Regions from separate parts of the Micromonospora sp. NPDC049047 genome, predicted to be linked through region 1. Evidence: riboswitches for the same ligand, from Rfam matches in the RefSeq annotation. Region 1 holds a riboswitch; the other holds the start of a gene.
The links. A riboswitch is a leader RNA that binds a small molecule or an ion and turns the genes downstream of it on or off. The one in region 1 is predicted to bind thiamine pyrophosphate.
Positions count from the first base shown of each region.

Region 2: another riboswitch for thiamine pyrophosphate. It lies ahead of AB0B86_RS12085 (ECF transporter S component); the one in region 1 lies ahead of thiE (thiamine phosphate synthase).

Region 1 covers NZ_JBEZEY010000014.1:109,604-113,597, reverse strand. The annotation lists gene AB0B86_RS22000 (ThuA domain-containing protein) at 1-1,130, opposite strand, end outside; TPP riboswitch at 1,441-1,550, shown strand; gene thiE (thiamine phosphate synthase) at 1,545-2,171, shown strand; gene thiO (glycine oxidase ThiO) at 2,168-3,325, shown strand; gene thiS (sulfur carrier protein ThiS) at 3,316-3,516, shown strand; gene AB0B86_RS21980 (thiazole synthase) at 3,513-3,994, shown strand, end outside.
Region 2 covers NZ_JBEZEY010000006.1:104,094-108,087, reverse strand. The annotation lists gene AB0B86_RS12100 (SIS domain-containing protein) at 97-846, opposite strand; gene AB0B86_RS12095 (AAC(3) family N-acetyltransferase) at 843-1,649, opposite strand; gene AB0B86_RS12090 (alpha/beta fold hydrolase) at 1,679-2,509, opposite strand; TPP riboswitch at 2,616-2,720, shown strand; gene AB0B86_RS12085 (ECF transporter S component) at 2,796-3,389, shown strand; gene AB0B86_RS12080 (ABC transporter ATP-binding protein) at 3,502-3,994, shown strand, end outside.

The DNA of each region.
Region 1 (3,994 bases):
GTGACGCCGTCGTTCGGCGCGTAGTACAGGTACACCCACTTGTTGGTGGCGAAGTCCGGGTCGAGCCGGATGCCGATCAGACCGTCCTCGTTGCCGGTGAAGACGTCCAGGTCGACGGCGGTGACGGTGCTGCCGGTGTCCGGCTTCACGATCTGCACGCGACCGTCGCGCTCGATGTAGAAGACCCGCCCGTCGGGGGCGATGTCCAACTCCATCGGGTTGCTGGTGTTGCTGTCCAGCGTGACCTTCTCGAAGTTCGAGGTCTTCGAGGCGCCGCAGTCGGCGTCCTCGACACCGGCCGCGGTCCGGATGCCGCCGAGCAGGTGGGACAGGAACTCGGGCTCGGCGTACGACTCCCGGGTGTGTCCACCGCCGGTGTACCAGGAGCGACCGCCGTCGAAGTCCTGACACCAGGAGGTCGGGTGGTCGGCGCCCATCGCGCCGGCGCCCGGGGTGTAGCTCTTCTCGTCCAGGCTGGCCAGCACGTGGACGTCCGGCCGGGGGTTGGTCTGGAAGTTGTACCACTCGTCGAACCGGGACCAGCGGTCCGGCAGCTCGGCCGTGGACGGGTGGGCGTGGTCCTCCACCTTGACCGTGGCCTGCTGGTTCTGCGGGTGGTTGGCGAAGTACGCGCCGACCAGGTCGCCGTACCAGGCCCAGCTGTACTCGGTGTCCGAGGCGGCGTGGATGCCGACGTAACCGCCGCCGGCCTTCACGTAGCGCTCGAACGCCGCCTGCTGCTCGGCGTTGAGGACGTCACCGGTGGTGGAGAGCCAGATCACGGCCTTGTACTTCGCCAGGTTGGCGTCGCTGAACGCGGCGCCGTCCTCAGTGGTGTCCACAGTGAAGCCGTTGTCGGCGCCCAGCTGTTGGATCGCGGCGACACCGGTGGGGATGGAGTCGTGCCGGAAGGCGGCGGTCTTGGAGAAGACCAGGACCGAGAAGGGTTCCTCGGCGGCCTTCTTGGGCATCTTCGGTGCTACCTGGGTGACCGGGGTTTTGGCCGCTGCCTCCCGTGGGGGGACCTGTGCGGCGGCCTGCGCGGGCGTGCCGAGCAGGGTCGTCGAGGCGAGGGCGAGGGAGATGAGGGTCGCGGTGATGGGTACGCGGGCACGACGAGAACGGGACACGCCGCCTCCTGTGTCGTAGTGACAGAGCTCGCGGGAGTCGGCTCGCCGAAGGCCCTCCCTGATGGAGCCGGTGGTCACACCCCGTCAGGGTGCCCCACCGGCATTTTGTCGAATCGCTGAACAAATTAATTCGGCTGGTTCAATGTCCGGCAAGGTGCCGGCGGGTAACGGTTCTGTAACGGCAGGCGACATTCCGAACAGGACCGTATGAACCGCCCCACAGATCTAGCTCGATCTGGTGCGTTCCGGCCCGCCGGTCGCCGCCGAACCTCGCCTTGGCAGACCGACGGATCTGTCGTACGGTGACACGCAAGTAACCCACGGGAGCCCGGTGTACCGGGCTGAGAGGGGGGCTGACAGCCCCCGACCGTCGAACCTGATCCGGATAATGCCGGCGCAGGGAGGAGAGTTGCCGTGCCGTCCCTGGGGCGACTGCATCTGATCACCGACACCCGACCCGGTCGGGACCCGCTCACAGTGGTCCGGGCCGCCCTCACGGTGGCCCGCGCCGACCTGGTGGTGCAGGTCAGGGTCGAGGACTCCGCCACCGACCGCGAGGCGTACGACCTGGCCCGGCGGGTGTTGGCGCTCTGCCTGTCGTACGACGCGACCTGCCTGGTGAACGACCGGTTGCACGTGGCGCTGGCGGTGGGCGCGGCCGGCGGACACGTCGGAGCGGACGACCTGCCGGTCTCCGCAGCCCGTCGGGTGCTCGGCCCCACCGGTGTGCTGGGCGCCACCGCCCGCGCGCCGCAGACGGCGAGCGAGGCCGTCGCGGCGGGAGCCACCTACCTGGGCGTCGGTCCCTGCCATCCCACGAGCACCAAGCCCGGCCTGCCGGAACCGATCGGACCGGCCGGGGTCCGCGCGGTCGCCGACGCCGTGGACGTGCCGGTCATCGCGATCGGTGGCGTGACCGCCGCTCGGGTGCCGCAGCTGCGGGCCGCCGGGGCGTACGGGGTGGCGGTGGTCGGCGCGGTGTCCGCCGCCGCCGACCCGGCGCAGGCGACCGCCGCACTTGTCGAGGCTCTGACGTGCTGACCGGCCGGTCCCCGTCGGCGCCATCGATCGACCGGGCCCGGCCGGACGTGGCGGTGGTCGGGGCTGGGCCGATCGGGCTGGCGATCGCCTGGCGCTGCGCCGCCCGGGGGCTGCGGGTGGTGGTGCACGATCCGGCACCCGGCTCGGGGGCGTCTGCGGTGGCCGCCGGCATGCTCGCCCCGGTCGCCGAGGCGTACTTCGGTGAGCGGCAACTTACCGACCTGTTGCTGGCGTCCGCCGCGCGCTGGCCGGGGTTCGCCGCCGAACTGGCCGCAGCGGGCGGCGCCGACATCGGCTACCGGACCGAGGGCACCCTGCTTATCGGGTTGACCGGCGACGACCTGGCCGAGGCGGGTCGGCTCTGGGCGTACCAGCAGGGATTGGGTCTGCCGGTGACCCGGTTGCGCCCCAGCGACCTGCGCGAGCGTGAGCCGGCGCTCGCCCCGCGGGTGCGTGGCGGCGCGCTCGCGCCCACCGACCACCAGGTCGACCCCCGACTGCTGGTGCCGGCGCTGCGCACCGCCGCGCAGCGGGCCGGCGCGGTGCTGGTGCCGCGGGCGGTCGCGCGGCTGTCCGATGTGGACGCCCGGATCACAGTGGTCGCCGCCGGCTGCGGGTCCGCAGCACTCACCGGCCTGCCGGTGCGGCCGGTGAAGGGCCAGATCCTCCGGCTCCGCGCGCCCGACGGTGTCGCGCCGGGCTTCCGGCACGTGCTCCGGGGGTACGCCGACGGCGAGCCCGTCTACCTGGTGCCCCGAGCCGACGGCGAGGTGGTGCTCGGCGCGACTGTCGAGGAACTGTCGGACACCACAGTCACCGCCGGTGCCGTGCAACGGCTGCTCCGCGCCGGGGTGGACCTGCTGCCCGAGCTGGCCGAGTACGACCTGGTCGAGGCGGTCGCCGGACTGCGCCCGGGAACCCCTGACAACGCCCCGATCCTCGGGCCACTGCCCGGCCGGCCGGACGTGCTCGCCGCCACCGGCCATCACCGGCACGGCATCGTGCTCACCCCGATCACCGCCGACCTGATCGCGGATCTGGTGTGCACCGGCGTACCCGATCCGCTGCTCGCGCCCTTCCGGCCGGACCGGTTCGCCGGCACGGTGACCGGCGGCGAACCCGAACCGACAACGAAGGGGGACCTGTGGAGTTGACAGTGAACGGGGCCGGACGAAGCCTCCCGGGTGAGGTGTCGGTCGCCGAGCTGGTCCGGGCCGTCGCCCCGCAACCGCGCGGGGTGGCCGTCGCGGTAAACGGCGAGGTGGTGCCCCGGGCGGGATGGGCGACCACGGCGCTGCGCGACGGCGACCGCGTCGAGGTGCTGACCGCCGCGCAGGGCGGGTGAGCGGCGTGTCGTTCGCGCTGGGCGGGGAGATGTTCACCTCGCGGCTGATCCTCGGCACCGGTGGTGCCGCCAACCTGCACGTGCTGGAGCAGGCGATCCGGGCGTCCGGCACCGAGCTGGTCACAGTGGCCCTACGCCGGGTGGACACCGCCCCGGGCACCGCCGGCGGGCTGCTCGACCTGCTGGACCGCTGCGGGGTACGGCTGCTGCCCAACACCGCCGGCTGCCACACCGCGACCGAGGCGGTGAAGGTGGCCCGGCTGGCCCGGGACGCGTTCGACACCGACTGGGTCAAGCTGGAGGTGATCGGCGACGAGCGGACCCTGCTGCCCGACGGGGTGGAGCTGCTCCGCGCCGCCGAGGAGTTGGTCGCCGACGGCTTCACCGTGCTGCCGTACACGAGTGACGACCCGGTGCTCGCCCGCCGGCTCGCCGACGTGGGCTGTGCCGCGGTGATGCCGGCCGGCTCCCCGATCGG
Region 2 (3,994 bases), on a different contig from region 1:
GAGCGCGAAACAAGTTCACGACATCCGCTGTTCATCACCGGTTCACACCGCACCGGCCGGCTGGGTGGATGCCGGACGATGTCGGCCGCCCCAGGGTCAGGACCCGCGTCGGATCCGACCGGCGTACCGGGCCTCCAGCTCCGTGTTGTGCGCGTCGCCGTCCGGGATGTTCGCCGACAGGTAGACCGGTGGCCGTTCCCCCGCCGCCAGCAGCCGGGCCACCACCTCCACCGTCACCTGCTGGGCCAGCAGCGCCGCGGTGATCGAGGAGACCGCGCCGACCGCGCCGCCGCCGGGCAGCGGCAGCGTCGCGTCACCGTACGGAGCACCGTTGTCGAGGACGACGTCGGCGAGGTCGGCGAGCTTGCGCCCGGACGGGTGCCGGGAGGTCATCCGGCCCGAGTGCTGCGCGGAGGTGATCGCCACCAGGGCGTGGCCGCGTTGCTTGACCAGGGTGGCGAACTCCACCATCGCGCCGTTGACCCCGGAGTTCGAGGCGAGCACGAAGACGTCGGCGGGCCGCACCGGCGCCAGCTCGTAGAGCCGGTGCGCGACCGCCGGGTCCCGCTCCAGCAGCGGGCCGAGCCGCTCGGCCGGTTCGCCGCCGATCAGCACCAGGTCACGCAGCGCGATCCGGTTGGTCGGCACCAGCCCTCCGGCCCGGCCGGCGATCTCCATGGCGAGCGCCTCGGAGTGCCCGGTGCCGAACGCGTGCACCACCCCGTCGGCCCGGACGGCGTCGGCGATCAGGTCGGCGGCCCGCCCCACCGCCTCCCGCTGGCTGGCTGCCACCCTGCCGATCGTCTCGGTCACCACGGCCAGGTAGGCCTCGGCACTCACCGTCATGCGTCCTCCGTCGTCCGGTTCTGGTCCAGCCAGCGCACCGCGAAGTCGACAGCCGCGCGCTGATGCATCAACCTGCCGGTCCCGGTGCCGACCGACCCGGTGCGAACCGCCCCGGTGGCCTCCAGGTCCGCGCCCAACGCGGCGAAGTCGTCCGCGTCGAGCCGGACGTCCTGCCACCACACCCACTCCCGGCCACCGTCGCCGGTCCGCACCGCGGCGCCGACCCGCTCGCGGGGCGAACCCCGGCGACGGTACTCGGCCAGGTGCAGCGAGGTGCTCGCGGAATGGTCCACGCCGAGCAGCAGGATGTCGGCGTCCAGGTCGTAGAGCCGGGCCAGCGGGGAGCTCTCACCGAGCATGTCGGCCAGGCCATGACCGGCCACCACCTGCTCGGCGGCCGGACCGAGCGCGGCGAACGACACGTGCGGATGCGAGCTGCGCAGGGCACCGGGCCAGCCGCGAACCGTCTCGGCGACCGCGCCCATGTGCCGGCTCGGGGTCACCGCCGGGTCGAAGCCCGGCATCTCGGCGCGGATCAGCGGCCACCAGTCCATCGGCACCGGCGGTCTGCGCCACTGCGCGGGATCGCTGTTCTCCGGTGTGTGGGTGGGCACGACGATCGTGCCGTCCGGACCGAGCGCGTCACGCAGGGCCAGCACCACCGCGTGCGGACCACCGCTGATGAATCCCAGCGGACGGAGGCCGGCGTGCACCAGCAGCGTCGCGCCGGGGCGTACGCCCAGCAGGCGTAGTTGCGCGGCGATCGAGCGGCGGCTGCCCGGCCCGCTGCCGTCCGTCGTCATGATGGCCCTCCCCTGCTGACCCGCACGACTCAGGCCGTTGCGCTGACTCGGGCCAGGACCGCCTCGGCGAGCGGGCCCGGGGCCGCGTCCGGGATCCAGTGGCTCACACCGGCCAGTTGCACGAAGCGGTAGTCCCCGGTGACGTTCGCCGCACACGCCTCGGCGGCGGTCCGGCCGATGGCGACGTCCCGGTCACTCCAGACGTAGGTGGTGGGCACCGTGACCGGGCCGACGCCGGCCAGGTCGGCGCGGGACATCGCCCGGTACCAGTTCAGGGCGGCGGTGAGCGCCCCCGGCTCGCGCATCGGGGCGGCGTATCGGTCCACCCGCGGTCCGTCGCCCACTCCGCCGAGCAGCTTGCGCAGCGCTGCCGCGTGCCACGCCAGCAGCACCTTCTCCGCCGTGCCCGGCTTGCGGAACAGGGTGATGTACGACGACCGGGCCTTCTGCTGGGCATCGTTTCTCAGGGCGTACGCCATGGCGGCCGGATGCGGCACCGACACCGCGATCAGCGTGCGGACCCGGTCGGGGCGCCCGGCGGCGACCGCCCAGGCCACTATCGCGCCCCAGTCGTGGCCGACCAGGTGCACGGCGTCCAGCCCCAGGGCGTCGAGCACCGCCACCACGTCGGCGACCAGTTCGGGGATCCGGTAGTCGGCCACCGCCGTCGGCCGCGCGCCGGGCGAGTAGCCGCGCTGGTCCAACGCGTACGTGCGCAGGCCGGCCGCGTGCAGGGCGGGCGCCACGTCGTCCCATTCGCCGCTGTGCTGGGGGAAGCCGTGCAGCAGCAGGACGGGTACGCCGTCCGACGGACCGCCGGCGGTTACCTCGAACGTGAGACCTCGCGCGTCGACCCGCATGATCGTCAGCCTACCCAGCCCGCGTCCGGCTGGCCGCCCGGCGAGCTGCACGGAAGCCCTGCTGGGCCGGCACCCCTTGTCGGTGTTAGCGTCATCGAGACAACTTCACATCCGACAGGGGAGCGCACAGCGCTGAGAGTGCGGGCACGCCCGCAGACCCTCGAACCTGATCTGGGTAATGCCAGCGCAGGGAGTTCGGTCGACCTCCAGCCGCGCCGCCGTCCGGTGCCACCGGACGCGCGGCGTGCGTCTTCTCCTGGTTCGCACGCAGAACTGGGAGCAACACATGAAATCGAGCATCGACACCGGCCGCTGGCGGACCATCGACATCGTGGTCGCCTCGGTGATCGCTGTCGCCTTCGGCGTCATCTTCTGGGCCTGGGGCCTGGTCTGGAGCGCCACCGAGGGTGCGTTCGCGTTCTTCCCACCGGCGCAGACGCTGCTCTACGGCGTGTGGCTGATGCCGGCCGTGATCGGCGGCCTGGTCATCCGCAAGCCCGGCGCGGCGCTCTACTGCGAGACGGTGGCCGCCGTCCTCTCCGCGCTGCTGGGCAGCCAGTGGGCCGGCACGGTGATCCCGCAGGGCATCGTGCAGGGAATCGGCGCCGAGCTGGCGTTCGCCGCCTTCCGCTACCGGTCGTACCGGCTGCCGACGGCGATGCTGGCCGGCGCGCTCACCGGTCTCAGCGCCGCGCTTTTCGACTTCTTCATCTGGAACGTCGACTACGCGTTGGTCGACTACCGCATCCCGTATGCGCTGATCACCATCGTCAGCGCCACCGTGATCGCCGGCGCCGGCGGCTGGCTGCTGACCCAGGCCCTGGCCAGAACCGGTGTCCTGGACCGCTTCCCGGTAGCCCGCGACCGGGCCCTGATCTAACCCGGCCCACTCGTGTCGATCATGAGGTTGACGGGCGGGTGGATCTTCAGAACCACCGTCAACCTCATGATCGACCATGCAGGGTGGAGCCCGAGGGATGGGAGGGGGTCGGGTGGGCGCGGTGGTCCTGCGCGGGTTCGGGTGGCGGCACGCCGGGCGGCGGGCCTGGGCCCTGCGCGGCGTTGACCTCCGGGTCGAGGCTGGGGAGCGGGTACTGCTGCTCGGGCCCTCCGGGGCCGGTAAGAGCACCCTGCTCAGCGCACTGGCGGGGCTGCTGCCCGACGATTCCGGCGAGCAGGAGGGCATCGTCGAGATCGACGGTCTGGACCCACGCAAAGGACGGGAACGGGTCGGCATCGTCTTCCAGGACCCGGAAACCCAGCTGGTGATGGCGCGCTGCGGCGACGACGTCGCGTTCGGGCTGGAAAACCGTGGCGTACCGACCGACGAGATCTGGCCCCGGGTGGACGAGGCGCTGCACCGGGTCGGCTTTCCGTACCCCCAGGATCGCCGCACCGCCGCCCTCTCCGGCGGCGAGCAGCAACGCCTGGCCCTGGCCGGTGCGCTTGCGCTGCGTCCCGAACTGCTGCTGCTCGACGAGCCGA